Regions from separate parts of the Chryseomicrobium imtechense genome, predicted to be linked through region 2. Evidence: a T-box and tRNA genes for the amino acid it is inferred to sense, from the RefSeq annotation. Region 2 holds a T-box; the other regions hold tRNA genes.
The links. A T-box is a leader RNA that pairs with one kind of tRNA and senses whether it is charged. The one in region 2 lies ahead of argS (arginine--tRNA ligase), so its partner is inferred to be a tRNA-Arg.

Region 1 (11,349 bases), on a different contig from region 2:
TACACTTGGCCGCGGAGGTTCAGATACAACGGCCGTCGCAATTGCTGCAGCTGTTGGAGCCATCCGCTGCGATATTTATACAGACGTGGATGGAGTCTACACGTCCGACCCACGCTTTGTCGAAGGTGCACGTAAATTACAATCAATTGAGTACGATGAGATGTTAGAGCTTGCCAACTTAGGCGCAGGCGTCTTGCATCCACGCGCTGTTGAGTATGCAAAAAACTACAAAATTCCACTGACTGTCCGCTCGAGTTTGACAGATCAAGAGGGGACAGTTATTGAGGAGGTTACATCGATGGAGTCGAATCTGATTGTACGAGGTGTGGCATTTGAATCCGATGTCGTTCGGTTAACAATAGGATATGAAAAAGCATTTAATGGGTCACTCGCTATGATCTTTACGACACTAGCAAAACACAATATCGATGTCGATATCATTGTGCAATCTATAGTCGATGGCACAACGCCAACGGTTTCGTTCACTATTAAAAAAGAAGCATTGTCCGAAGCGATTCAAGTATTAGAAGAGAAAAAACAAGAGCTAGGGTTCCAAGTGGCAGATTTCGAAGTCGGCCTTGCAAAAGTATCGATTGTAGGATCAGGAATGGTTTCCAATCCAGGAGTAGCAGCACAAATGTTTGATCGCTTACGCCAAGAATCGGTTCCAGTTAAAATGGTCAGTACATCAGAAATCAAAGTATCTGTAGTCGTTCCGCAACAACAAATGATTCAGTCGGCGAATGCGCTTCACGACGAGTTCCGCTTGTCGGAGCTTGAGGTACAAGTGTAAACTTTCGTTTGAGTAGATAAAGAACAGCTCCTTCTCGCACTCTCGTTGCGGGGAAGGGGTTGTTTTTTGTACTAGAAGACTGTGAATTAGTTTCCATAATATGACTGAGGGCACAAACCAGCCATTTGAGGGCACAGAACCGCTCGATCAGGGCATAAAAAGCCTATTCCAGGGCACAAACAACGAAATTGAGGGCATAAACAATTCTGAGAGAAATCTACCCTGTGAAAAAAATGACCATAAAAAAGAATGCTGATTTCGACATCAGCATTCTACAAAATAGTTACAATAGTGTGAACAAAACACGCAATTTGTTCACAAATGTGAGCAGATAAATGGGAGCGCTCTCACACCAAATGTAAACTAAAGACAACTGCTATTCTGATTTTGTTGTAAAAACAACAAGTGTAGATGAGACATCTTCCAGACACTCCGTCATCCGACTCTCTAACTGTTCAAGTTGCTCTGCTAAAAATCCTGCCTCAAGCTTGAAGCAGCGATCGGACCGCGACGATGAACGAATCGTGTCCTGTAGGTGGAAGATGCTTTCACGCTTTGCTTGTGTATGTAATTGCAACTCGCCCCAGCCGGCTTGTTGAAAGAACGCACAAATCTCATCAACCGACTGACATGGGAATTTTCGAGCCAAATCTTTACCGGCCCAATATAAAACTTCCTGTTCATGTTTTCCTAATAGGTTGGCAATCAGGTGGTCACGAATCAATTCGTACCCAAACTGAGGAATCATTTTTTCTTGTGTCTTTTCCATACAGTCCACTCACTTTCCAAAATCAACGATATCAGTATAGCATGTAGTACTAAAATTTGCGTATGTGAAAAAAGACACAATGCATTGCAACCCTTAGAGACATCTAGACTTTGAGAAGGATTCTCAATCCCAAAGTGCCTTGACCTGCCTATACTAGGGGAGTACAATAGTTATGTTAAACTACAAGGCCGTTACGAATAACGATATTTCGCTTGTCGTAACATTCATTGAATTGTCACATCGCCGTGGCAACTCAATCGCAAAATTTGAGGGGGGTAACCATCTTGGCGAAAAACAACGAATTTCTTTGGCGTCGTCTGCATTCCTTATTAGGAATTATTCCGGTTGGGCTGTTCTTAACACAGCATTTAATTGTCAACCACTTTGCAACACGCGGAGAACAAGCATTTAACGATGCAGCACACTTTATGGAAAGCTTACCATTCCGTTATGCACTTGAAATCTTTGTGATTTTCTTACCTTTAATGTTCCACGCATTTTACGGAATCTACATTGCTTTCACTGCAAAAAATAACACGAACCGCTTTAGCACATTCCGTAACTGGCTGTTCGTGGCACAACGTATCACAGGGATTTTCTTAGTAGTATTCATTGCATGGCACGTATACGAAACACGCTGGCAGGTTGCAATCGGAGCAGATACAGCTGACTTTAATATGATGGCTGATATTCTAGCGAATCCTTGGATGTTTGGTTTCTACGTTGCTGGTGTTGTAGCAGCAACTTTCCACTTTGCGAATGGTATTTGGTCATTCCTAGTAAGTTGGGGGATTACACAATCCGCTGCTTCACAACGTTTGGCTACATACGCAACTCTAGGTATTTTCGTAGCATTGACAGTAGTGGGTATCCGCGCATTGCTTGCATTCGTCTAAACCACTACTAAAAATTCGAGGAGTGAGAAAAGCATGGCAAAAAGTAAATTGATCGTTGTCGGTGGAGGCCTTGCAGGTCTTATGGCAACTATGAAAGCTGCCGAAAATGGCACGCCTGTTGATTTATTCTCATTAGTTCCAGTAAAGCGCTCTCATTCAGTGTGTGCGCAAGGTGGAATTAATGGTGCAGTTAACACAAAAGGTGAAGGAGATTCAACGTACAAACACTTTGACGATACAGTGTATGGCGGTGACTTCTTAGCGAACCAAGGCCCTGTAAAGGCAATGGCTGATGCAGCACCTGGAATTATTCACTTATTTGACCGTATGGGTGTTATGTTCAACCGTACTCCAGAAGGTCTTTTAGATTTCCGCCGCTTTGGTGGAACACTTTATCACCGTACAGCATTCGCTGGTGCGACAACTGGTCAACAGTTACTATACGCACTTGACGAGCAAGTACGTCGCTACGAAGTAGACGGTTTAGTCACGAAATACGAAGGATGGGAATTCCTCGGTATTATTAAAGATGACGAAGGCGTTTGCCGTGGTATTAAAGCACAAAACTTAAACACTGGAGAAATCCAAGCGTTCCGTTCAGATGCTGTAATTATGGCAACGGGTGGACCTGGTATCATCTTCGGTAAAACAACGAACTCTATCATCAACACAGGTTCTGCAGCGTCTATCGTGTACCAACAAGGTGCAAAATACGCAAATGGTGAATTCATTCAGATTCACCCAACTGCAATCCCTGGTGATGACAAACTTCGTCTGATGTCAGAATCAGCGCGTGGTGAGGGTGGACGTGTTTGGACATACAAAGACGGGAAGCCTTGGTACTTCCTAGAAGAGAAATATCCAGACTACGGTAACTTAGTACCACGTGATATCGCAACACGTGAAATCTTTGACGTGTGTGTCAACCAGAAGCTTGGAATCAACGGAGAAAACATGGTATACCTTGACCTTTCTCACAAAGATCCACACGAGCTTGATGTAAAACTTGGTGGAATCATCGAGATTTATGAAAAGTTCACTGGTGATGACCCACGTAAAGTTCCAATGAAAATCTTCCCAGCTGTTCACTACTCAATGGGTGGTCTATGGGTCGATGACGATCAAATGACGAACATTCCTGGATTATTTGCTGCTGGTGAGTGTGATTACTCACAACACGGTGCAAACCGTCTAGGTGCTAACTCATTACTTTCAGCTGTATTTGGTGGTAGCGTTGCTGGACCAAACGCTGTGAAGTACATGAAAGGTCTTGAAAAGTCTGCTGCTGATCTTCCGGACGAAATCTTTACTCGTGAAGTGAAGAAGGAAGAAGAAGAGTGGAACAAAGTGTTGAATATGAAGGGTACAGAAAACGCGTACCTCATCCATAAAGAGCTTGGCGAGTGGATGACAGACAACGTAACAGTTGTACGTTACAACGACAAGCTAGAACAAACAGATAAAAAGATTCTTGAATTGATGGACCGCTGGGAGCACATCAACATGGACGATACACAACAGTGGTCGAACCAAGGTGCTTCATTCACACGTCAGTTGAAGAACATGTTATACCTTGCACGTGTTATTACAATCGGAGCGCTAATGCGTAACGAAAGCCGCGGGGCGCACTACAAACCAGAATTCCCAGAGCGTAATGACGAGGAATTCATGAAAACAACAGTTGCGGACTTCGATCCAGCAACAGGTGCACCAATCATCACTTACGAAGCAATCGACGTATCGTTGATTCCACCTCGTAAACGTGATTATTCTTCTAAAGGAGGGAAATAATCAATGGTGACAGCAACTGAAGCAAAGAAAATTACTATTGAAATTCAGCGTCAAGATACACCTGACTCGAAACCTTATTTCGAAGCCTTTGAAGTCAATTACCGTCCAAATATGAACGTGATTTCTGCACTTATGGAAATTCGTCAAAACCCAGTCAATAAAGACGGAAAAGCAACGAAGCCTGTAACATGGGATATGAACTGTCTAGAGGAAGTTTGTGGAGCGTGTTCAATGGTGATCAACGGTCGTCCGATGCAGTCATGTTCGGCACTAGTTGATAAATTAGAGCATCCAATTAGACTTGAGCCAATGCGTACATTCCCAGTCGTTCGTGACCTTCAAGTTGACCGCACGCGCATGTTTGATTCATTAAAACGTGTGAAAGCATGGGTTCCAATTGATGGTTCATACGATCTTGGTGAAGGTCCACGTATGCCTGAGCGTAAGCGTCAATGGGCATATGAGCTTTCAAAATGTATGACATGTGGAGTTTGTCTAGAAGCGTGTCCAAACGTGAACGACAAATCAAACTTCATGGGTCCAGCACCACTTTCACAAGTTCGTCTATTCAATGCGCATCCAACAGGTTCTATGAACAAAGATGAGCGTTTGAATGCAATCATGGGCGAAGGGGGTATCGCAAACTGCGGTAACTCACAAAACTGTGTAGTGGCGTGTCCAAAAGGTATTCCATTAACAACATCTATCGCTGCTCTTAACCGTGACACAACGGTTCAAATGTTCCGTAACTTCTTCGGTTCGGATCACATGGTGGATAACTAAGATTTAGATGTGAAGGACGCCCCTGTTACTTGAAAAAGTAACAGGGGTTTTTTCTGTCTGCCAACGCGGTGCCTGTCACCATTTACCATCAGTTCCCATTTGGTGCCTGTCACCCTATAAAGTATCTTCCTTCGCAACCCGAACTATGCTATACTATTGACTGAATAGTCATTCATTTTAAGGGGGAGAACGAATGAGAGCTAGCTACATCCAAGATGTCGAGGCATGGCGCGACGAATTTCAATTTTATTCTGAAGTAAGTGTTCGGTTTAGTGAGACCGATATGTATGGACACTTGAACAACACTGTGAACTTTGCGTATGTTGAATATGCGCGAATTGAATTTTTTAAACACATTCAATTAATGAACGACTGGTTAGATCCAAAAGGGGAAACAATACCAGTTGTGGCGGATCTCCAATGTGACTTCGTGAAACAAGTCTACTTTGATGAAAAACTCCGCATTTATGTAAAAGCAAATTCAGTGGGTACATCTTCTATGGACGTGCATTACATGATGGTCAACGAAAAAAATGAAATAACAGCAACAGGGCGAGGGACAATCGTACAAATTCATCGCCTTACTGGAAAACCAGTTGCTTGGTCAGAAGATACAAAAAAACAATTGCAACATGCGTAAATGGCACGCCTCTTCGTACTTATTCATATCGTATGGATAGACACGGGGAGGGATTTTTTGTTTCAATCCAATTATTTCATTTTGACGAAACGTGAGCAGGACGTATTCCAGCTTTTGCTTGCGGGGCTTTCTACAAAAGAAGTGGCTGCGACACTGGACATTCGACAGAAGACGGTGCGGAATCAGATCTCAAATGCGATACAAAAATTAGGTGTTTCCGGGCGAAAAGCAGCACTTGAAGAACTAGTACGATTAGGGGAAATTCAGTAAAGCACGACAGACTCTTGTAATTTCACGCAGAAGACGTCACAATAAGTACTACAAGGATATGCAAAAGCGAGGGATTTGATGACGAACGAACAGAATAGTCCGGTACAACACGATGCAGATCGCGTGGCCGTGCTCGAAAAAGAATTACGCTATATTTCGGGTGTAATTAAACAAAAAGGTAGACAAATATTAAATTCGTACACAATTACACCGCCCCAATTTATTGCCCTACAATGGTTGCACGAATCAGGAGACATGACGATTGGTGATTTATCGACTAAAATGTATTTAGCTTTCAGTACGACGACGGATCTAGTCGACCGCATGGAAGCGAATCATCTTGTTCAGCGTGTACGTGACGAATCCGATCGTCGCGTTGTCCGTATACACCTTCTATCAGAAGGAGAGCGCATCATTGAAGAAGTCATCAACAAGCGCCGTGCGTATTTAACAGCTGAACTTGAAACGTTCACAAAGCAAGAAGTCGAGCAATTGACAGAACTGCTTCACAAATTACACAAAGAAATGAAAAAGTAAAGAACTGAGGAATTCGTGTGGATCGTCCGATTGGTATTCTCGATTCAGGTGTCGGCGGCTTAACTGTTGCAAAAGAAATTATGCGCCTGTTACCGAACGAACAAATTATATATGTAGGAGATACGGCGCGATGTCCGTATGGTCCGCGTAGCCCGCAAGAAGTCCGGAAATTCACCTGGCAGATTTCACTGGCTCTGCAGAAGATGGATGTCAAAATGCTGATCATTGCTTGCAATACAGCAACAGCTGTGGCATTAAACTCTCTGAGCCGCCAGATGCCATTTCCTGTGCTTGGCGTTATTTTCCCTGGTGCACGCGCTGCCTCTAAAGCGACGCGCAATCATAAAGTTGTCGTACTGGGGACAGTAGGCACAGTGAAAAGTGGAGCGTATGAGTATGCAGTCGCTGCTCTGAGTTCTTCGAGTCAAGTGGAAGCGCTGGCTTGTCCAACGTTCGTTCCCCTTGTAGAAAGTAATGAATATGACGGGGAATTTGCGCACAAGATGGTAGAAGAAGCGCTCACCCCTTTAAAAGGGAAAGACTTCGATACAATCATTTTAGGCTGCACGCACTACCCGTTGCTACAATCTCACATTGAGAATGTAGTGGGAGATCATGTGCATGTCGTCTCTTCTGCCCAAGAGACAGCGAGCGATGTACGCGATTACTTAGATTTTCATAACCAACACAATACTAAACCCGGGAAAAAGCCGCCAATTTTTTATGCGACTGGCTCAATCCCGATGTTCAAGGATATTGCGGAGCGTTGGCTCGAACTCGACGCTGCGGATGTTCGACGAATTCAATTTTGACCCTCGACAGGATTTCCTGCAGAGGGTCTTTCTACGACAGAAAGGATGATAGAATGCGACATGATGAACGTACACCACAGGCAATTCGCCCTGTAACGATTGAAAAAGATTTTATTACACACCCAGAAGGTTCGGTTCTTATAACAGTTGGAGGAACGCGTGTCATTTGTAACGCAACGATTGAAGAGAAAGTTCCTCCATTTTTACGCGGGCAAGGAAAGGGGTGGGTCACTGCTGAATACTCGATGCTTCCACGCGCGACGCACAGCAGGTCTCCTCGTGAAGCGGCCAAAGGGAAAATCGGTGGTCGTACGATGGAAATTCAACGTCTAATTGGTCGAGCGCTGCGCTCAGTAGTCGATCTTGAAGCATTAGGGGAACGCACGATTTGGGTGGATTGTGACGTCATTCAAGCGGATGGCGGAACACGAACAGCTTCCATCACAGGTGCTTTTGTTGCGATAACACTTGCTATTGGTCGACTGGTTGAAGAAAAACAACTTCCTGTATTTCCAATTAAAGACTTCTTAGCTGCTGTTAGCGTCGGAGTCTTAGAAGACGGAGCAGTTGCGGATCTAGATTATGTAGAAGATTATGCAGCGCACGTCGATATGAATCTAGTGATGACTGGAAAAGGTGAGTTCGTCGAGATTCAAGGAACGGGCGAGGAAGCAACGTTCACTCGTCAGCAATTGAACGAGCTTCTAGAACTTGGAGAAGGTGCGATTCGTGAATTGATTCAAATTCAAAAAGAAACACTTGGCGCACTTGCGGATGAAGTGGGGAACGAAGCAGGAGGTCTTATGTAATGAAAGAGATTTTAATTGCTACAAAAAATAAGGGAAAAGCCAAAGATTTCGAATCGATTTTTGGTCCTCTTGGCTATACTGTCAAAACACTGGACGATGTCGCGTCACATCTAGATGTGGAAGAGACAGGTTCGACGTTTGAAGAAAACGCGATTTTAAAAGCAGAGGCACTTGCAAATGAACTAAACACAATTGTGATTGCAGATGATAGTGGGTTAGAGGTCGATGCATTAAATGGGGAACCTGGCATCTATTCGGCTCGCTATGCGGGTGTTGCCAAAAGTGATGAGGCCAACATGGATAAACTCCTTGAGAATTTGCAAGGGGTGGAAGGTGCAGCACGTTCCGCACGATTCGTCTGTGCTATTGCGTTAGCGACTCCTGGCGAAGCGACGAAGACGTATCGCGGGACATGTGAAGGCGAAATTGCGACAGAACGCAAAGGAGAATTTGGGTTCGGATATGACCCAATTTTCTGGGTGCCGAATCAGCAAAAGATGATGGCGGAATTGCGTCCGGAAGAAAAGGCGGCAATTTCTCATCGCGGTGCAGCGATTGAGAAGTTACGCGCGGACTGGGATGGCCTAAATTAATTTTCCTGAAATACCATTGACTTTGATTCTAGGGATATCTATAATGAGAAATGTCTTTCCTGTCTGTGGATAGGAAAGTACTTTGACCCTGTAGCTCAGCAGGATAGAGCAACGGCCTTCTAAGCCGTCGGTCGGGGGTTCGAATCCCTCCAGGGTCGTAATTTACTTGTAAGCCTTCTTCTTTCTACATTACAATAGAAAGAAGAAGGCTTTTTATTTACAGAACGTAAACTGCAGGAAGCAGGTGAGCTCATGAAAAAACAAAAACCAGAACGCCGTGGCAACATGATCATCTTCCCAGGCGCCCTCACCACCCAAATCGACAAAGCACTTCGCGCAGCGGACCGGCACGATTTCATGGAAGCTGTTCGTCAATTCGAGACGGCCGCAGAACTCGGGACACTTGAGCCGGAAGCACAACTCATCTATGCATACTCCCTTTACGAAATTCGAGAATTCGAAAAGTCACTTGTACTATGTGACACATTGCTCCATGAAGGATTCGATCAATACGAAGAACTTATGGACCTTTACGTGACATTGCTCGTGGAACTGCGCCGCTTTGAAGAGGCCGATGCACTGATCGCTACACTCATTGAAGAACGCGTATTGTCACCGGAGCGAAAAGAAAAGTGGCTCCATCTTCGTGATCTGAGCGGACGACTAGCCGCGAATGCAGAAACTAAAGAAGTGCCGGAGCCACTTGCAGAGCTCAAACAACACGAATACGACCCTGAGACATTTTTTATGCAGCCGCTCGCTGTTCAATACCAGCGTCTCCTTGCAGCATTTGAAGGGGATTGTCAAAAACTTGAGCTTGAATGGAAACAAATTGTGGAACACGAATCTGTTCATCCAGTCATCCAGACACTTGCACTTCTGCTGCTCATCTCTTCAGATAGTCAAAAAACGATTCGAGTGAAAAAATTCAACTGGGATCAGCCTTGGATTCCTGCAGCTCTGGATGAACCGTTTGAAAACAGTCGATTCACGCAACTCGTGTCGAAAATTGAAGAACGTCTTGAAAATGAGCCAACAGCTTACTTGCTGATTCGTGACACATTTCAACATCATTGTTACTTACAATACCCGTATGTGTGGAACGGTTTTTCGGATGAAGAAGTGGTCGACGGGTATACGCTGTATTTTGAAGAACTCCTCCAAGGTGAAACGAATAAAGCGGATCATCGCGTACTGCGCATGATTCATAAGATTGACCAGCTCTATGCTCTACTAGAAATACAATAGGTTGAAAGTGCCGTGAACTATGGTATAATGTACAAGTTGTCAATACATTTATTAATGGATTAGTCAAAAATGAAACCAATTGTTGGAGGTCGAATACATGTCTACGAAATGGGAAAAACAAGAAGGAAACGAAGGCGTATTAACGTTTGAAGTTTCTGCAGAAGAATTCAAGAAAGCTATCGACGAAGCGTTCAAAAAAGTCGTAAAAAACATCAACGAGCCAGGATTCCGCAAAGGAAAAATGCCACGTCAAATGTTCAATAAAAAATATGGTGAAGAAGCACTTTACCAAGATGCTATCGACATCGTGCTTCCAGAAGCTTACACGAAAGCACTTGATGAGTCAGGAATCGATCCAGTTGATCGTCCAGAAATCGACATCGAGTCAATCGAAAAAGGCGAGCCAGTTGTTTTCACAGCTAAAGTAACAGTAAAGCCTGAAGTTAAATTAGGTGAATACAAAGGTCTTGAAGTGTCTAAACTAGACGAGACAGTTACAGAAGAAGAAATCAACGAGCAACTGTCTAACCACCAAGCGCGTCTTGCTGAAATGTCAGTAAAAGAAGACGAAATCGTTGAAGGCGATACAGCGACAATCGATTTCGAAGGATTTGTTGGCGAAGAAGCATTCGAAGGCGGTAAAGGTGAAGACTACGATCTAGAAATCGGATCAAACACATTCATCCCTGGCTTTGAAGAGCAATTAATTGGTTCTAAAACTGGCGACTCTAAGGATGTTGTTGTAACATTCCCAGAAGAGTACCACGCTGCTGAACTAGCTGGTAAAGAAGCGACTTTCAAAGTAACAGTAAAAGAAGTTAAAGGAAAAGTACTTCCTGAATTAAACGATGACTTCGCAAAAGAAGTTGATGAAAATGTAGAAGGTCTTGATGCACTTCGCACAAAGTTAACAGAACAAACAACAGAAGAGAAAAAACAAACGGCTGCACAAGCACTTCGTGACGACCTAGTGGAAAAAGCGGCTGCAAATGCAGAAGTGGACATCCCAGAAGCAATGGTAACTTCAGAAGTTGACCGCATGCTTCAAGAGTTTGGCCAACGCCTATCTCAACAAGGTATGAACTTGGATCTTTACTACCAGTTCTCTGGTCAAGACGAAGACGCACTACGTGCACAAATGAAAGAAGATGCTGAAAGCCGCGTGCGTGTATCTCTTACATTAGAAGCAATCGCTGCTGCTGAAGGCATTGAAGTTACAGAAGAAGACATCACTGCAGAGCTTGAAAAAATGACAGCTCAATTTGGTATGTCAGTTGACCAAATCAAAACTGCTCTTGGCGGAACTGCTATCTTAGAAAACGATATCCGTTTCCAAAAAACAGTTGAGTTCTTAGTAGACAACGCGAAAGTAACTGAATAAGATACCATTTACGGAACAAGGTGCAGA
Region 2 (7,976 bases):
AAAGTTTTCTCGTCAATAGTAATTTTACTAATTTTTTTAGTAGTCTGACTATGTAAGCGGTTGCTTTGTTGGTACGACGCGGATAGTTTTTTATTGGTTTTATTGAAAATTCTTTAAAAAGCATTATTTTGATTTCCTAGATGTGAGCAGGCTATCTAATAAAAATGAGCTTCCTTTCTAGAACAGAAAGGAGGCTCGTCTCATGTAAGCACGTTCGATTTGTATTTTGTCAGCAACTGCTGTGGGATGTGGCAGTAATCATCCGGACAGCGAGCAAGACGGTCTTGGTGTTCTTCAGTACTACGTACATAATTGATAAGCGGCAGAACTTCTACAGCAATTCGGCCCGCATCTTCACGTTTCTTGATGAACGCCTTGGCCTGCTCTACATGTTTTGGGTCTATACTATACACCCCAGTTCGGTACTTCTCTCCAACATCTTCCCCTTGTTTATTGATACTATACGGATCAATGATTTCAAAAAGATAGCCCATCAACTCCTCGACAGATACCACATCTGGATGAAAAGTCGTTTTTACACATTCCGCATATCCGTCATATTCCCCGTCTAACGTTTTAGATGTTCCATTTGCTCTTCCCGCTTCAGTTGAGACAATCCCTGGCAACGTCTTTACAAATGCTTGCACGCCCCATAGGCATCCCCCTGCTAAATAAATCGTGTGCACACAAAATCTCCCCTTGTATTTAAAATTAAATAAAGACCGAAATCGATCGAAATCAATTCAGGTCTGTAGATGAAGTGTATTTAAAAAAATCCTTTTAAGTTCTGTTGAGTCTGATGTTGCTCTAATCATTGCATTCATATAATCTTCTTTGTCCATTTTCTCAAAATCCCAATCATATCCTTTTGTTTTTGCTAATTCTCTAATAAAGATACGAAGGGTTCTACCGTTTCCCTCTCGAAATGGATGAAGCATATTTAACTCACTTTTATAATAAGCGAGTTTCTCTGAGGCAAACTCAATTGTATTCCAATCTTTCTCTAACGCTAATTCGCCTAAAATTGAAGCTCCATAGGAATCGATATATTGAAATTGACAAAATCTAGTATTGCCTTTGGTTAACTGTACACTTCGAACCTCACCTGCAAAAGAGTAAATGTCTTGAAATAAATGTTTGTGGAGTGCACATAAATCATCCATTTTAAAATCTCTAATTTTGTAAACTCCTTGTGCAATTTGAAGTGCCCTAACTGTAAACACATATTGCTCCGCTAATTGAAGCTCACTTAAATCATCAATTCCCAACAAATTATGTTGTAACAAATAAGATTCATCAGAACCAAAATTATACTTTTCCATCTCTAATTACAGCCTTAATCAAATTGGAAGTTAACCTTTGGTTCGTATTAACTGCTTCTATAGCTCTCAAAGCAATTTTTTTATTGATTTTAAACTCTTCTAACGAAAGGCTCTTTTCTACTAAACGATATTCTTTTGAGTCTAAAGATAGTCTAGTCAAACATTTTCCCTCCAGTTCAATAAAATGAATTTGCTTAATTTAAGTATACTTTATTATCTCATATTTTGTGCTTAAATGAACGTAAGTTGCAGCAGTATCTTTCACTTTCAAATTGGTATTTTTCCGACAAACCATCTAGAGTCTTTCCCCTCGAAGTCGAACTCGATAACGGAACATCCGTCAAAATGACTGCAAATGGAACGGTCTATATAGCTACTAAAAATTAAATGGTTTTCAGGTTTCCTATGACCAAAAACCGATTTTTTCTGCTTCACATAAGCTTTTACATTCCTGTCACACTCTCTTTACAATTCGTTGGTATCATTGCCGTGTACCAAACAAAAGGAGGAAATGTGCATGAAAAAACAGCTTGTAATAGCCGCTTTGGTTGGAGGACTTGTCGTATCCGGAATCAGTGTCAATGTGACGATGGATCACGCAGAAGCACGGAAAGATAACGCTCATAATGGGAAAGTCAAAAATGTAATTTATATGATTCCTGACGGCTACAGTGCCGCCTATGCAACGAACTACCGTTGGTTCAAAGGCGAAGACTCTTCTTTTGATCCGTATGTAAAAGGTCTAATCAAAACCTATTCAGCAGATACAGAAGTGACGGACTCAGCTGCTGCTGGGACGGCGATGGCAACAGGTGTAAAAACGAATAACGGGATGGTCGGTGTTACACCCGATGGAAAAGAAGTCGACTCTATCTTAGATGCGGCAGAAGCTGCGAAGAAATCTACAGGGCTAGTTGCCACTTCTACAATCACACACGCGACGCCAGCTGTGTTCGGCGCAAGTGTCGCATCACGCGGCGATGAATCGTCGATTGCCCCGCAATATTTTGAGAACGATGTGGACGTGCTCCTCGGAGGAGGCCGTGACTACTTCGTTTCACTAGAAGAAGGTGGCAAACAACCTGCCGGAAACTTAGTGGAAGCTGCTCAGAATGATGGCTATGAGTATGTGACCTCCCGTGAAGAGTTACTAAAAGCGAAGAGTGGAAAACTACTCGGTTTATTTGCAGACGACGCAATGGCTCCTGAACTAGAGCGCGGTGAAACAGATCAACCAAGTCTGGCCGAGATGACGGATATCGCAATCCAAGCATTGAAAAAAGACAAAGACGGTTTCTTCTTAATGGTAGAAGGCTCACAAATTGACTGGGCGGGTCATGCAAATGATGCAGCTTGGGCGATGACAGACTCCCAAGCATTCGATGAAGCTGTTGCTGCTGCTCTTGAATTTGCGAAAAAAGATGGCAATACACTTGTCGTCGTTGCAGGGGATCATGACACAGGCGGCATGTCCGTTGGTTCGAACAGTGTGTACGATGTAAAAACGGAAGTACTTCATGACGTTACAGCTACTGGTGACTTTATGGCTGCGCAGTTGAATGAAACGCGTAACAATGTGGAGGAAGTCGTAGAAGCGCACACCGGATTTGATTTAACAGCTGCGGAAATCGAAGCCATTGCTTCTGCCGAAAATCCTGTACGTGCTATCAACACAGTTGTCAGCGACCGCGCGTTGATCGGCTGGACAACAGGTGCACACACCGGGACGGATCTTCCAATCTACGCCTATGGCCCTCAATCTGACTTGTTCACAGGTCTCTTGGACAATACAGATATTCCAAAACATATGGCGAAAGCAATGAAAATAAAGTTCGGCAATTAAGTTTCGTACCTAGAGCAGCCTCACTTTTGTGGGGTTGTTTTTGTTTTAGTAGACAAATCAGATTTTGTGTTGTATACTAGGTTTAATAAGTTCATGAAGTACAACACATTTAATTCACCTATTACAAAAAGTATCTGTGTATTATTTCCGTACTTTTTGTAATACGTGAATTTTTTTATTGCAGAAAAATGATCTTATTAATAATTTATAATGGAGGTCATTTATATGACACAAGGTACAGTAAAATGGTTTAACGCAGAAAAAGGTTTCGGATTCATCGAAGTTGAAGGCGGAGCAGACGTATTCGCTCACTTCTCAGCAATCCAAGGTGAAGGATTCAAATCTTTAGACGAAGGTCAAAAAGTTGAATTCAACATCGAAGAAGGTCAACGCGGACCTCAAGCTACAAACATCGTAAAACTTTAATTTTATGATACGAAAAGGCATCCCATCTGGGGTGCCTTTTTTGTGTTTCGATTCACAAAAAACCTCTTCTCTTTTGATAGTTTTCTGCTAAACTAGGACTATTCTAGTTTGACTTTACTCCCACCCTGAAAGGAAGAACCCGATGATCCGACCAGCCACCTCTGATGATTTAAAAGAAATCTTAGCTATCTACAATGACGCTATTGTCAACACGACCGCTGTTTATTCGTACCACGCTCAAACTATAGAAGACCGCACGATTTGGTTTGATCAAAAGATGAAAGATGGCTATCCTGTGATTGTCTTTGAAGTCGACGGACATGTAGCTGGATTTGCGACATTTGGTCCCTTCCGCGCGTGGCCTGCCTATAAATATTCGATAGAACATTCGGTGTATGTCAGCAACGACTATCAAAAACGTGGAATCGGACGTACATTGCTTCAGGAAATCATTCAACTTGCCAAAAATGGGGAGTATAAAACTTTAGTTGCCGGAATCGATGCAGCGAATGAGAAAAGCATCTTGCTTCATCAAAGTCTTGGCTTCACGCACTCTGGAACTTTACGCAACGCCGGTTACAAGTTCGAGCGCTGGCTTGATCTTGCGTTTTATCAACTGGATCTCGAAGGACCGGAGACCCCGGTGGAAGGCTGATTCTAGGAGGAATCGATCAATGAGTTTAGCAACATATATTGGGACAAATCAAAAAATCCCTACCGATGATGAAAATCCAGAACTCTATGATTTAGAATTCTGGATTGGAAGTTGTTTTTCTGATGAAAGTTCTCAGCAAGCTGCTCTAAAGTGTCAGTTCTCTACAACGTATGTCTATGAGATATCCTCCTATTGGGGAATTGAACTATATGATGGACAACCTCATGATAGACAATCCGATAGTCTTAAAAAGTTAGAGAGTTTGTTTGCAATTATGGAGTCTTACGTATCTGCTGGAGATTATTTCGAGCTATATACTTGTTGGCTTGGTGAAGAAGCTGAGCCTCGAGAAGATGAACTTTCAATCTCCATGACTGAAGCTAAAATAAACGATATTCAATTTGCTGAAAAGACTTTAGTTCGCTTTGTATACTAACATAAGTTGGCCCCTCTCATTTTGAGTGGGGCTATTTATTACATTTCTTTCGGTGCACCAATTCCCAGCAGACGCAGCCCTTCCGCTAGAACGATTTGAACAGCTTTTACAACGGCAAGACGGTACTGCTTGAGATTTGAATCGTCGAGTATTCGCACAGACGCGTAGTATTTGTTAAAGGCTCTCGCCAAATCAATTAGGTACTTTGCGATTTCAGAGGGATCATACTTTTCATAAGCATGGCGAATAACTTCTGGAAACTCTTCAAGGCTTTTTACAACAGGCCAGGCTTCCTCGTCTACTAGTTGAATATCTAACAAAGGAGCTTGAAACTGCCCTTTCTTTAAAAGAGTTGAGATGCGCGCATGTGTGTACTGTACATAAGGCCCGGTTTCTCCCTCTACTTTCAACATATCCTCTAAAGAAAACTCGATATCGTTTCTGCGGAAAGTCTTCAGATCATGAAACAGCACTGCTCCAACTCCCACTTGATGAGCAACTTCTACTTTGTTTTCAAGCAAAGGATTTTTCGTTGTGATTGTCTTTTCCGCCAGAGCAATAGCCTCCTGCAAAACCTCTTCAAGCAAAACAACCCTTCCTTTACGCGTCGACATCTTCTTGCCATTTTGAAGCATCATACCAAACGGAACATGCGTCATTCCTTCCTGCCACGTATACCCCATCTTATCTAAGACACGGAATACTTGCTTGAAATGGAGCGACTGCTCATTGCCAACAACATATAGGGACTTCGAAAAACCGTATGTTTCTTGGCGGTAAAGTGCAGCTGCCAAGTCACGTGTCGCATACAAGGTGGTTCCATCTTTTTTAGTAATCAAACAAGGCGGCAAATCCTCTCCAACAGGAACTACTCTCGCACCATCCGATGAAATCAGTAATCCCTCTTGGTCGAGCATCTCTACTACTCGGTCCATCTTATCGTTATAAAATGCTTCCCCGTTCATGGAGTCAAATCGAATCCCCATCAACTCGTAAACTTTGGCGAACTCTTTCAGCGATTCGTCGCGGAACCACTTCCACAAACGAAGAGCTTGTTCGTCACCTTCTTCTAGTCTTTTAAACCACAGTCTTGCTTGATCATTCAAGCTCTCATCTAGAAGGGCTTCGTCGTGGAAACGCACATACAACTTCAGCAATTCTCGAATCGGATTTTGTTTAACTTGGCTTTCGTCTCCCCACCTTTGATAGGCAACCATGAGCTTTCCAAATTGAGTTCCCCAATCTCCTAAATGATTGATTCGGACGGCTTGATATCCTACTTTTTCTAGTAAAAGTGCCAATGCATTGCCAATCACAGTAGAGCGAAGATGGCCCATCGAAAACGGTTTTGCGATGTTGGGCGACGAGAAATCAATCGTGACAACTCGATTTTGTCCGATGTCCAAATTCCCGTAAAACTCTTGGTTTGTAAGTATCTCTCGCAGTACATTTGCTGCGACAGTTTGATGATTGAGAAAGATATTGATATAGCCACTAACAGCTTCCACACGTTTAATCCACTGAGTCGGTTGAAGTTTTTCCACGATGCCTTCAGCAATAGAAGCTGGGGATTGACGATAGGTTTTGGCAAGTTCGAAGCAGGGAAAAGCCAAGTCCCCCATCTCGGAATGTTTCGGTGGACTGATTCGGCTAAGTACTTCTTCGTAAGTCCATGTGTTGATAAAGTATTCAACTAAACTTTGTGCAACAGCTTGCTTTGTCTGCATAGTTTTCCCTCCAAATAAAAAACTCCCGCCTCTTTTCGCAATGAAAAGAGACGGGAGTTTGAATTTACCCGCGGTACCACTCTAGTTGTCTAATAGACCTCTCTTGTTGCTAACGAGGAACTCCCCGGCCTTCCCTACTTAGTCGTTCAGGAAAGCATCTCCAAAGTGCGGTTCATTTGAAGTGTATGATCAGGCTTTCACCAGTTCCTGATTCGCTAGTCGAACACTAAAAACTACTCTCTTTGTCCAAGACGTTAAATGGTATTTCAACTTAGTATAGACATTTATTTGGGAAATACAAGATATATTTTCACAGTTATTCTATCTATGAGGAGTATTGTATACTGTTTAAAACAACTCAATTCTAGGGAGTTTACACATGAACCTACACACTCAATTATCGAAAATCGACCCACGAACTCGTGTCCTTACTGGCTGGAGTGCGTATCTCCACGCGAAGTGAGAAGAAGCTTTTGCTAGTCATTTAACATCCGCTGGAAAGAAAAGAATCTATCTGAAGGATGTTGGTTACTACTCTGGATACTTATGGCATGTATTCAGCTATCAAACACGCGAACATCTTTCTGGAAGCGAGGCAATCAGTGCATTTCATGCCTTGTGTAAAAAGCGCTGTTTTGTCTTTTATCAACATTCGAATGATGCTTTTTTGATAGAGGATGCCTCTTGTATAGATATGAACATACTGCAGAATGAAGAAGACATTTACCTGGTAGACGCGGATTTCACATGGACGTTTGTGATCACGCATGAAACCGAGACGTGTGGGCTGTATTTTGTCAAAGTGTGAACAGAATTCGATGGTTTCTCATTTCCTATATATCTTCTCTGTTACGTTTCAAAGAAAACCGGATAAAGTGCGCGGTTTTCACGTATAATGAGAGCTATTGACATATGTACGGAACAGATTGTGAAGATATATGACGAAAAACTAGAAAATGAGGTATTTGAATGATAACCACACGCTTTACAGATTTACCGATTAGTGATGATATCCGCCGCGCCTTGACGATTTTGAAATATGACACACCGACTGAAGTACAACAAAAAGTACTTCCTCTTGCATTTGAAAACCTGGACCTTGTAGTGAAATCTCAGACAGGAAGCGGAAAAACAGCTGCATTCGGGATCCCTGTAGCGGACCAGATCATCTGGGAAGAGAAAAAGCCACAGGCGTTGATTTTGACACCAACGCGTGAACTTGCTGTTCAAGTGCGTGAAGATATTACAAATATCGGTCGTTTCAAGCGCGTGAAGGCCGTTGCACTTTACGGAAAAGAGCCATTCTCGAAACAGCGAGATGAGCTGAAACAAAAGACACACGTAGTTGTGGGTACACCTGGCCGTGTGATGGACCATATCGACCGCGGAACGCTAGACCTTGAGATGGTGAAGTACTTGATCATTGATGAAGCAGACGAGATGCTAAACCGTGGTTTCATCGATGAAGTCGAAGCCATCATCAAACAAGTGCCTTCTGACCGCGTCACAATGGTCTTCTCTGCAACGCTTCCACAAGATATCGCGAGTCTTTGCCATGAATATATGC
Region 3 (11,349 bases), on a different contig from region 2:
TGTGACAGGTGAATCCAAAATACCGCTTGTAGATAAGCCCATTCGAAGTGTGATGATCACACCAGAAGATGTAGAGCCCCTTCCCGAAGCCGTTCAAGCGATTCGTAAAGCGGACCTGATTGTCATTGGACCGGGTTCCTTATATACAAGTATTTTACCGAATTTGCTAGTAACTGAAATTCAACAAGAAATTCGAAATTCGAAAGCCTTACGCGTCTATATGTGTAATTTGATGACGCAAGCAGGTGAGACAGAAAAGTACAAAGCTTCTCATCACCTGCAAGCAATTATAAATCACACAGGACCCGGACTGATTGATGTTGTGCTTGCTTCAGATATCGATGTACCTGACCGTGTTATAACTTCGTATTCAGAAGAACATGCGGCACCTGTTGTCGTAGATGTTGAAAAGATACGGTCGCTCGGTGTAAACGTTATCAAACGAGACATCGCAATCGTCCGTGACGGCAGTGTTCGCCATAATGCTGAAAAAGTAGCGCTTTGGCTAGTTTATGAAGCGCTTAACTATAGAAAGTGAGATGACAATTTCCGAAGAAAGGGGGAAATGATTTTGTCATTTGCATCCGAAACAAAGAAAGAAATGACCCAATCTGAAGTTGATGCCTGTTGTGCACGGTCCGAACTATCTGCGATTATTCGCATGAACGGGACACTCGGATTTAGCAATAAAAATTTGAGTTTGGATATTCAAACTGAAAATGCAGCGATTGCTCGTCGCATTTATACGTTGATCAAAAAAGTCTACAACTTAAAAGTAGAACTTCTTGTCCGTAAGAAGATGAAGCTCAAAAAGAACAATGTCTACATCACACGTATCCGAGAGGGCACGCGTGAGATACTCGGAGATCTGCACATTATGAATGATGGCTATGAGTTTTCAAACGAAATTCATGCAGACTTGATTAAAAACGAGTGTTGTAAGCGTTCCTATCTTCGCGGCGCTTTTCTAGCGGGTGGTTCTGTCAACAATCCAGAGACTTCGTCGTACCATTTAGAAATCTACACATTGTACAAAGAACACAGTGATGCACTTGTGCAATTGATGAATGGCTATGAGTTGAACGCAAAAACAATTGAACGTAAAAAAGGATTTGTGGCATACTTAAAAGAAGCAGAGAAAATTGCAGATTTTTTGAGTTTGGTAGGAGCACATCAAGCTCTGCTCAAATTTGAGGATGTCCGAATTATTCGCGATATGCGCAATAGTGTCAATCGCTTGGTCAATTGTGAGACCGCCAACTTAAATAAAACAATTGGCGCAGCGCTTCGCCAAGTTGAAAATATCCGATTTATTGAAAACGCTATCGGTTTAGACCAACTTCCAGATAAGTTGCGTGAGATCGCACGACTCCGTGTCGAGTATCAAGATGTCACGTTAAAAGAACTCGGGGAAATGGTGTCTACCGGGAATGTAAGTAAATCAGGTGTGAATCATCGATTGCGCAAATTAGATGACATCGCTGACGCTTTGCGTCGTGGCGAATCGATATAATAGAGAGGAATTGGTTGCGATGGAAAAGACGATGGATGTAGGATTATCAAATGGCTTACAAGCTCGCCAAGCAGCTCTTTTTGTTCAAGAGGCAAACCGCTTTGCAAGTGAGATCTTCCTTGAAAAAGACGGCAAGAAAGTCAATGCAAAAAGCATCATGGGTATCATGAGTCTAGCTGTGGGGCGCGGGGAAGAAGTCGTGCTATATGCAGAGGGTTCTGATAAAGAAGCTGCGATTGATACATTATCGAAATTTATAACTGAAGAGTAAACTGCAAGCATCCGATGAACTGCGGATGCTTTTTTCTATGAAAGGAAATCCCTCCACCCAGATCGCCATTTCCTGGGTGAGTTTCACCGAGCCTCCCCACGTAAGATGAAAGAAGAGCACTTTCATCTTCGTTGCCGGGTCTCGGAAAAACTCAGATAGCCCGGGAAATGACGACCTGGCCTCCGGGATTTCTAGCTACCAGGGCAGGGTGAGGGGAGAGTGACAGGCACCAAATGGAAACTACTGGTAAATGATGACAGGCACCGAGAATACTCTTGTCGATTGTAAGAGTCATAAGATCTTACTAGTAAGGAACTTAAGATATTAGGTTTGGGTTTTGAAATGGTTTCCATAATATGACTTCGGTTGAACAAATCTGATTTCGGTACAATAAATGTTCATTTCGGTAGAAGAAATTAAGATTTCGGTAGAACAAATCCCCAACTCATCCGATGAACGGTCGCTCAGGGCAGGGTGACAGGCACCAAATAGGGGGGTGATAGGGGGGTGACAGGGGGGTGACAGGCACTAAATGGAAACCACTGGTAAATGGTGACAGGCACCGAGAATGAGAAGCCATCGCGGCCTATGAAGCAAAGAGCGCTTCACAGTCCACGCTGTCTTCTCGCACAATTTCTGAACAGTCGGCTCCACATCTAAAACATAAAAAAACACCCGAAAGCCTAAGCTATCAGGTGTCCATATACGCCCCCGGAGAGAATCGAACTCCCATCTCAAGAACCGGAATCTTACGTCATATCCATTAAACTACGGGGGCAAGCGACTTTATTATTATAGCTTTCTGTACTGCAAAAGACAACTGCAAAAAAAGCAGTGCATCAGATTTGACCTTTCTTGACCTTCATGTGTATCATAAACATACAGCTAGTTATTCATAAAAAATCGGAGGTATGACTGATGAACTTAATTCCAACAGTTATTGAACAAACAAACCGTGGGGAACGCGCCTACGATATTTACTCTCGTCTTTTAAAAGACCGCATCATCATGCTAGGTAGCGGAATCGACGACAACGTTGCGAACTCAATCGTCGCGCAACTATTATTCCTAGAAGCAGAAGATCCAGAAAAAGATATCTCAATTTATATCAATAGCCCAGGCGGAAGTATTACGGCTGGTATGGCAATTTACGACACAATGCAGTTCATCAAACCAGACGTACAGACAATCTGTATCGGTATGGCAGCTTCTATGGGAGCATTCCTACTTGCAGCTGGTACAAAAGGAAAACGCTACGCTCTTCCAAATGCAGAAGTAATGATTCACCAACCACTTGGTGGCGCACAAGGGCAAGCGACGGAAATCGAGATTGCTGCAAAACGCATCTTGTTCTTACGTGAAAAATTGAACCAGATTCTTGCAGATCGTACGGGTCAACCGATCGATGTCATCGCAAAAGACACAGATCGCGATAACTTCATGACTGCTGAACGTGCAAAAGAATACGGTCTTGTGGATCACATCATTGACCGCAGCGACAGCAAAAAAGACTAATTGTCATCAAACACCGCCACTTGCGCGGTGTTTTTTCTATTTACTGAAACGAACTCGCGAGTTGTTCGTATAAAAAGAGAAGGTTTGATTTCTCATGAAAACAGGGGAAACTACAAACAGATAACGAAAGGTGGATTCTTATGAAAAAAATGCTGATTCCCGTCATCATTATTATTGGATTTTTTGTAGTCCTAGCAGCACTCTTAATTCCAAGTTACAACGGGTTTGTTGACTCGAATGAAAACGTCAACCAGTCCTATGCACAAGTGGAGACACAACTTCAAAGACGTGTAGACTTAATTCCGAACTTAGTAGAAACGGTCAAAGGTTTCGCTGATCAAGAGCGCGAAATCCTTACAGAAATTGCGGATGCTCGTGCACGTCTTGCAGGAGCAGACTCTCCAAATGAACAAGCAGAAGCAGATAGCGAATTAGCAGGTGCGCTTTCACGATTACTCGTGATTGTTGAAAACTACCCAGATTTAAAATCAGATGCAAACTTCCGTCAACTGATGGATGAACTGGCAGGAACGGAGAATCGTCTTTCTGTAGCACGTCAAGATTATAATGAATCTGTATCTCAACACAATCGCAAAGTAAATCGTATGCCTGGTGCATTACTGGCAGGAGTCTTCGGATTTGATGAGCGTGAATATTTTGAAGCCGAAGATGGTGCGGAAGAAGCACCAGAAGTCGACTTTGGAAGTGATGGTGAGTGAGGAAGAAACTACTCGTAACTGTACTAGCATTTCTAGTTCTACTTCCTTCAATGGCTGTGCTAGCAGATGTTCCAGATCCCATTCCAGGGAAGTCCTATGTACATGATTTCTATGATGTGATTCCAGAAGACTTGGAGCGCCATATTGAACGACTTGGACTTGATCTCGATCAAGGTACGGGAGCACAAGTGGTTGTCGTCACAGTAGAATCATTAGAAGGACAGGATGAAAATAGCTATGCGGTCGAATTGATTCGCGAATGGGGAATTGGAAGTCCGGAAGAAAACAACGGGCTCGTCTTCTTACTTGAAATGAATCCTACGAAAGTTGGGGACCGCGCAGTTTACATCGGTGTCGGTCAAGGGCTTGAAGGACGTCTTCCTGACGGGAAGATTGGACGTATTTTAGATGAATACACACTACCTTTTCTAGAGGCTGGTGATATCGAAGGTGCTGTCCAATCCACCTATGAACTTTTATATGAAGAAGTGGCAGCTGAATACAATTACACGGGAGAATCTGTTGCCCCTCCGCGTCCTTCATCAAACGAAGGAGGCATCTCTCCGTTCACTATTATTATGATTGTTGTGATCTTTTATATCATTGTGACGATCTTTAGTAACAATGGCATTGGTGGCGGAAGAGGAGGTCCTCGAGGTCGCGGTGGCCGAGGAGGCCCGTTCATCTTTGGTCCTGGCATGGGAAGCGGTAAATCTTCCGGCGGTGGTTTCAGTGGAGGTTTTGGTGGCTTCGGCGGAGGCAGCTCTGGAGGAGGAGGTGCAGGTCGAAGTTGGTAAAAAAAATTACTTTCTACACACGGAATCAATGTCCGTTATGTGTCGAAGGTCGGGCTATGCTAGACATGGTGGCAGAAGATCTTCCGATACGAATAGAAGAAATTGATATCGAACAAAATGATGAAGCCCATGAAAAATACATGATTATGATTCCTGTAGTGGAATACAATGGGGAAGTCATCCAGTACGGAAACTTAGATTACGCAACACTTTACGAAGCATTGGACGATTCCGTCTGATGCTTTTTTTGATAGTAAAAGTGTTTGGGATTGATAATTTTCGGGTAATCTAGTACTATGAATGAGCAGGAATTATTTTTTTGCCCAGGTGGGAACGAAAAGTGAACATCGGGACAAAAATGTTCCCATAAAGATAGAGCAGGAGGTGTCGATTTGGATATTCTTAAGGCCCAGCTTGAGCTGATGCCCGAATGGAAAGACATGCTTCAACAGCGCTATCAAATTCTCTATACAATCGCTTTATCAAAAGGGATTGGCAGGCGTACGCTTGCTGAAGCTCTTCAACTTTCGGAACGTGAAGTTCGAAAAGAATTTGATCTACTTCGAGCGCAAGGGTTAATCCTTGTATCGCGAGAAGGGGCGGAGGTCACTCCACCAGGTCAACAACTTCTAGTTGAACTAAAATCCCTTGTGGATGAATGGTCGGGAAGACATGAAAAAGAGACCACCCTTAAACGATTTCTTGGGATTGAAGAAGTTCATATCGTTGCTGGAAACAGCGATGACTCTGAACAGGCTCAACTGCTTCTTGCAGATGAAGCCGCCAAATGGATTTTTGCAAACTTGAAACCGCGTATGATTACAGCGGTGACCGGTGGAACGACCATTGCAAAAATTGCCGACCATCTTCCACAATCATCAAAGATTGAGCAGTTGCAATTCGTTGCAGCGCGCGGAGGAATCGGAAAGGATGTACAGCTGCAAGCGAACACAATCGCTGCACTGTTTGCAGAGAAACTGAATGGTTCGTATAAAACTTTATACATTCCGGACAGACTAAGTGAATCTGCTTACGAAGCCATGACCCAAGAGCCTTTCGTTCAAGAAATGATGGCCTTGTATGAACAAATGTCAATCCTTGTTCATGGCATTGGTGACGCAACGGAAATGGCACGCCGCAGAAGTTCGAGCTCAGAAGAATTGAAGCTTTTGAAAGAACAGCAGGCTGTCAGTGAAGCATTTGGTTATTATTTCAATGCACGTGGTGAAGTCGTTCACCGCATTCGCACGATTGGAGTTCAACTCGAGCAACTCGAACAGACACCGCATATCGTTGCTGTAGCAGGTGGCGCACAAAAAGCACATGCACTTGACTCATATTTTCAACAGGCACCCAAACAGACTGTATTGATTACAGACGAAGGGGCTGCCGATCAACTTATAAAAGAACATACATTATAGGAGGAATTTTTAATGACTATCAAATTAGCAATCAACGGTTTTGGACGTATTGGACGTAAAGTTTTCCGCGAGGCACTAACAAATGATCAAGTAGAAGTAGTAGCAGTGAACGATTTAACAAACGCTGCAATGCTTGCTCACCTTCTAAAGTTTGACACAGTGCACGGTACTTTGAATGCAGAAGTAACAGCTGAAGAAGATGGCTTCTTAGTAAATGGCCGCAAAATCAAAGTATACGCTGAGAAAGATCCTTCAGCACTTCCATGGGGCGAGATTGGTGTTGACATCGTAATCGAATCAACAGGTATCTTCCGTTCACCAGAAAAAGCACAAGCGCACATCGATGCTGGAGCGAAAAAAGTTATCGTATCGGCTCCAGGTGAAGGCGGCATGCCAACTTACGTAATGGGCGTTAACCATGAAGAGTACGATGCAGCAAACGAAAACATCGTATCAAACGCTTCATGTACAACAAACTGTCTATCTCCAGTAGCGAAAGTATTGAACGACAAGTTCGGTATCAAACGTGGAATGATGACAACAATTCACTCTTACACAAACGACCAACGCATCCTTGACTTGCCACACAGCGACTACCGTCGTGCACGTGCAGCAGCAGAGAACATGATCCCAACTTCAACAGGTGCAGCAGCAGCTGTAGGAAAAGTTCTTCCAATGCTAAAAGGCAAAATCGATGGAATGGCAGTTCGCGTACCAACGCCAAACGTATCACTAGTTGACTTCGTTGCTGAGTTAGACAAAAACGTAACAATCGAAGAACTGAATGCTGCGTTAAAAGAAGCAGCTGAAGGCGATTTGAAAGGTATCTTAGAGTACCAAGAACTTGAGTTAGTTTCTACTGACTACAACGGCAACACACATTCATCAATCGTAGATGCTGCTTCAACAATGGCAATCGGCGACAACATGGTGAAAGTATTGTCTTGGTACGACAACGAGTCTGGTTACTCAGCTCGCTGTATCGACCTTGCTGTATACATGGCTGCTAAAGGTCTTTAATATCCCGTGCAGGAATGCACTTGAACCTCTATAATAAGAGCAGAGGGTAACAGAGAGTAAGGGCTACCCTTACTCTTTTTATTTGCCCGTAACTTGAACACACCATAACCTGGGAGGTTTTCACATGCTAGCAAAGAAAACAATGAAAGACGTCGAACTAAAGGGACAACGCGTCTTCTGTCGCGTCGACTTCAACGTTCCAACGAAAGATGGCAAAATCACAGATGACACACGTATTCGTGCAGCGCTACCAACGATTCAACACCTAATTGAACAAGGGGCCAAAGTTATTTTAGCGAGCCATATGGGACGTCCGAAAGGTGAAGTGAACGAAGAGCTTCGTCTAACAGCTGTTGGAGAACGTCTGAGCGAGCTTTTAGACCGACCAGTAACAAAACTTGAGGAGTCTGTTGGAGAATCTGTTGAAGCTGAAATTGCAAAATTGAACGAAGGCGACGTAGTGTTGCTTGAAAACGTTCGTTTCCACGCAGGCGAAGAAAAGAACGATCCGGAACTTGCAGAACAGTTTGCGAAACTTGCAGATGTTTTCGTGAATGATGCGTTTGGCGCAGCACACCGTGCACACGCAACGACAGCAGGTATTGCGAAGCACCTTCCGGCAGTATCTGGACTACTCCTTGAAAAAGAACTTGATGTGTTAGGCAAAGCATTATCTGAACCAGAACGTCCATTCACAGCAATCATCGGTGGGGCGAAAGTAAAAGATAAAATCGGCGTCATTGAAAACTTGTTAGAAAAAGTCGACCACTTGATCATTGGTGGAGGACTATCCTATACATTCTTAAAAGCACAAGGTCACGAGATCGGGACTTCTTTACTTGAAGAAGACAAGCTCGACCTTGCCAACTCGTTTATTGAAAAAGCTAAACAAAAAGGTGTTCAGTTGCACCTTCCACAAGATGCAGTGATCGCACAAGAATTCTCAGCGGATACAGAAACGAAAGTAGTTTCGTCTGACGCGATCCCTTCAGACTGGATGGGTCTAGATATCGGTCCGAAAACGGCTGAACATTATGCAAGCATCATAAAAGACAGCAAATTGATCATCTGGAACGGACCAATGGGTGTGTTCGAGATGGAACCATTCTCAAAAGGAACACGTGCTGTGGCAGAGGCTATGGCGGAAACTGCAGGGTATACTGTCATCGGTGGCGGAGACTCAGCAGCAGCAGTTGAACTGTTCAATGTAGCAGACAAAATGGACCATATTTCTACAGGCGGTGGCGCTTCACTTGAGTTCATGGAAGGCAAAGAACTTCCGGGCGTTGCAGCACTTCACGATAAAGAATAGGAGGCAATACTATGCGTAAACCTGTCATTGCAGGAAACTGGAAAATGTTCAAAACGGTTGAAGAGGCTCATGACTTTTGGAATGCAGCATCTTCAGCAACAATCGATGCATCAAAAGTAGACGCGGTTATCTGTGCACCATTCTTACAATTGCCAGCTCTAGTTGAGGCTGCGAAAGGCTCTTCGATTCATATCGGTGCACAAAACATGCACCAAGAAAAAGAAGGTGCGTTCACAGGAGAAATCAGCGGGGACATGTTGAAAGATGTAGGCGTGACACACGTTGTCATCGGTCACTCAGAGCGTCGTCAATATTTCAACGAGACAGATGAAACGGTTAACTTGAAAACAAAAGCGGCACTTGATCTTGGACTAACGCCAATCGTTTGTGTCGGTGAAAGTTTAGAGCAACGTGAAGCAGGCGAAACAGAAACTGTCGTATCAAAACAGGTGGCAGAAGCATTTGAAGGCTTAACTGAATCTGAAGTAGAAAAAACAGTTGTTGCTTACGAGCCAATTTGGGCGATCGGAACAGGCAAAACTGCAACTGCAGATGATGCCAACCAAGTATGCCAAGCAATTCGCGAAACACTTCTTGACCTTCACGGAGAAGAAGCAGCAAACGCAACACGAATTCTGTACGGCGGAAGCGTGAAGCCTGCAAACATCGAGGAACTACTTGGAAAAGACGATATTGACGGAGCACTAGTGGGCGGCGCAAGTCTTGAAGCGGATTCATTCCTACAACTGGTGGAGGCGACTCAGAAATGAGAAAGCCAACTGCCTTAATTATTTTGGACGGATTTGCTTGCCGCAATGAAACAGCTGGAAACGCTGTTGCGCAGGCAAAGAAACCGAATTTCGACCGCTATTGGAACCACTTTCCGCACAGTGAACTAACGGCTTCTGGTGAAGCTGTTGGTCTTCCGGAAGGACAGATGGGCAACTCGGAGGTCGGGCACTTAAATATTGGAGCAGGCCGTATTGTATATCAAAGCTTAACACGCATCAATAAGTCGATTCGTGATGGGGATTTCTTCACAAACGAAGCGTTACTAAAGTTGATTGCGCAAGTTAAAGCAGCAAACGGTCGCTTGCATGTTATGGGATTACTTTCAGATGGTGGCGTGCACAGTCACTACACGCACTTGCATGCACTCTTGAAGCTTGCAAAAGACCAAGGTGTAGCCGAGACGTTTGTTCACGGATTCTTAGATGGGCGCGATGTGGGGCCTGCTACAGCGATTCCATATGTCGAAGAAACCGAGCGCATCATGATGGACTTGAACTACGGCTCATTTGCAACGATCAGTGGCCGCTATTATGCAATGGACCGTGACCGTCGCTGGGAACGTGTACAACTTGCATACGACGCGATTGTAGACGGGAAAGGTCCTCGATTTGCGAATGCAATTGCTGGAATTGAAGCGTCATACAGTGAAAAAATTGTGGATGAGTTTGTGAAACCATTTGTTATCGGAACGGAAGAAGCACCAAAAGCTGTGTTCCAACAAGGCGACGGTGTCATCTTCTTCAACTTCCGACCAGACCGTGCGATTCAATTAGGGTTTGCGCTTACAAACCCGACATTTGATTCCTTCCCACGCGGAGAGCATCACCCGGAACACTTGCCGTTCGTTTCCTTCACGGAATACAACGACGAAGTGATCGGCGGGATTGCCTACGCAAAGCAAGATTTGAAAAACACTGTGGGAGAAGTTCTTTCAGCGCACGGCAAATTGCAGGTCCGTATTGCCGAAACTGAAAAATATCCACACGTCACCTTCTTCATGAGTGGCGGTCGTCACGAAGAATTCCCTGGTGAGAGCCGGATTCTGATCAACTCACCAAAAGTTGCGACCTACGATCTGCAGCCTGAGATGAGTGCGTATGAAGTGACGGATGCTTTAGTGGTAGCGATTGAGAACGATCAGTTCGACGCGATTCTCTTAAACTTTGCGAACCCGGACATGGTTGGTCATAGCGGCATGCTAGAGCCGACAATCAAAGCAATCGAAGTAGTAGACGAATGTCTAGGGCGTGTAGTCGATGCCATCCTTGCAAAAGGTGGAGAAGCGATTATTACAGCGGACCATGGGAATGCCGATGAAGTCACTACACTTGAAGGAAATCCAATGACGGCGCATACGACAAACCCCGTGCCAGTCATTGTTACGCGAAGCGAAATAACGCTTCGTGACGGTGGAATTTTAGCCGATTTAGCCCCAACTATGCTAGACTTAATGGGGATTGAACAACCTGTTGAAATGACAGGAAAAACTTTACTTGAAATGGAGAGACGATAATGCCAATTATTACAGACGTATTTGCTCGTGAGGTCCTTGATTCACGTGGTAACCCAACAATTGAAGTAGAAGTATTTACGGAAAGCGGTGCATTTGGCCGCGCTATCGTTCCTTCAGGCGCATCTACTGGAGAATACGAAGCAGTAGAACTGCGTGATGGCGACAAGAGCCGTTATTTAGGTAAAGGTGTTCAAAAAGCCGTAGAACACGTAAACACAGTAATCGCTGAAGAATTAGAAGAAAACTATACAGTTCTTGATCAAGTAGCAATTGACCAAGCGTTAATCGAATTAGATGGAACAGAAAATAAAGGCAACCTGGGTGCAAACGCTATTCTTGGTGTTTCAATGGCTGTTGCACACGCTGCAGCGGACTACCTAGACATGCCACTTTATCAGTACCTTGGAGGCTTCAACGCGAAGCAACTTCCAGTACCGATGATGAACATCTTAAATGGTGGAGAGCACGCAGACAAC

Region 1: it encodes a tRNA-Arg, which carries the amino acid that the T-box ahead of argS (arginine--tRNA ligase) is inferred to sense. The anticodon was not compared.
Region 3: it encodes a tRNA-Arg, which carries the amino acid that the T-box ahead of argS (arginine--tRNA ligase) is inferred to sense. The anticodon was not compared.

Annotation. Positions count from the first base shown of each region.
Region 1 is NZ_JBGOBM010000002.1:59,903-71,251, forward strand. Features, by position in the region: gene AB5N96_RS01945 (aspartate kinase) at 1-793, shown strand, start outside; gene AB5N96_RS01950 (DUF2507 domain-containing protein) at 1,170-1,562, opposite strand; gene AB5N96_RS01955 (succinate dehydrogenase cytochrome b558 subunit) at 1,847-2,458, shown strand; gene sdhA (succinate dehydrogenase flavoprotein subunit) at 2,492-4,249, shown strand; gene sdhB (succinate dehydrogenase iron-sulfur subunit) at 4,253-5,032, shown strand; gene AB5N96_RS01970 (acyl-CoA thioesterase) at 5,226-5,672, shown strand; gene AB5N96_RS01975 (helix-turn-helix domain-containing protein) at 5,730-5,942, shown strand; gene AB5N96_RS01980 (MarR family winged helix-turn-helix transcriptional regulator) at 6,021-6,479, shown strand; gene racE (glutamate racemase) at 6,497-7,291, shown strand; gene rph (ribonuclease PH) at 7,345-8,100, shown strand; gene AB5N96_RS01995 (XTP/dITP diphosphatase) at 8,100-8,693, shown strand; tRNA gene AB5N96_RS02000 (tRNA-Arg) at 8,778-8,851, shown strand; gene AB5N96_RS02005 (hypothetical protein) at 8,946-9,941, shown strand; gene tig (trigger factor) at 10,039-11,322, shown strand.
Region 2 is NZ_JBGOBM010000003.1:254,355-262,330, forward strand. Features, by position in the region: gene AB5N96_RS04520 (peptide-methionine (S)-S-oxide reductase) at 201-686, opposite strand; gene AB5N96_RS04525 (Fic/DOC family protein) at 744-1,322, opposite strand; gene AB5N96_RS04530 (hypothetical protein) at 1,309-1,482, opposite strand; gene AB5N96_RS04535 (alkaline phosphatase) at 1,840-3,165, shown strand; gene AB5N96_RS04540 (cold-shock protein) at 3,391-3,591, shown strand; gene AB5N96_RS04545 (GNAT family N-acetyltransferase) at 3,734-4,246, shown strand; gene AB5N96_RS04550 (hypothetical protein) at 4,266-4,682, shown strand; gene argS (arginine--tRNA ligase) at 4,721-6,409, opposite strand; T-box leader at 6,453-6,667, opposite strand; partial or broken gene AB5N96_RS04560 (DUF4275 family protein) at 6,885-7,217, shown strand; gene AB5N96_RS04565 (DEAD/DEAH box helicase) at 7,379-7,976, shown strand, end outside.
Region 3 is NZ_JBGOBM010000007.1:71,900-83,248, reverse strand. Features, by position in the region: gene mgfK (gluconeogenesis morphogenetic factor MgfK) at 1-538, shown strand, start outside; gene whiA (DNA-binding protein WhiA) at 572-1,513, shown strand; gene AB5N96_RS08740 (HPr family phosphocarrier protein) at 1,533-1,784, shown strand; tRNA gene AB5N96_RS08735 (tRNA-Arg) at 2,491-2,562, opposite strand; gene clpP (ATP-dependent Clp endopeptidase proteolytic subunit ClpP) at 2,703-3,299, shown strand; gene AB5N96_RS08725 (LemA family protein) at 3,440-4,018, shown strand; gene AB5N96_RS08720 (TPM domain-containing protein) at 4,015-4,815, shown strand; gene AB5N96_RS08715 (glutaredoxin family protein) at 4,809-5,054, shown strand; gene AB5N96_RS08710 (sugar-binding transcriptional regulator) at 5,208-6,236, shown strand; gene gap (type I glyceraldehyde-3-phosphate dehydrogenase) at 6,249-7,256, shown strand; gene AB5N96_RS08700 (phosphoglycerate kinase) at 7,381-8,568, shown strand; gene tpiA (triose-phosphate isomerase) at 8,580-9,338, shown strand; gene gpmI (2,3-bisphosphoglycerate-independent phosphoglycerate mutase) at 9,335-10,873, shown strand; gene eno (phosphopyruvate hydratase) at 10,873-11,349, shown strand, end outside.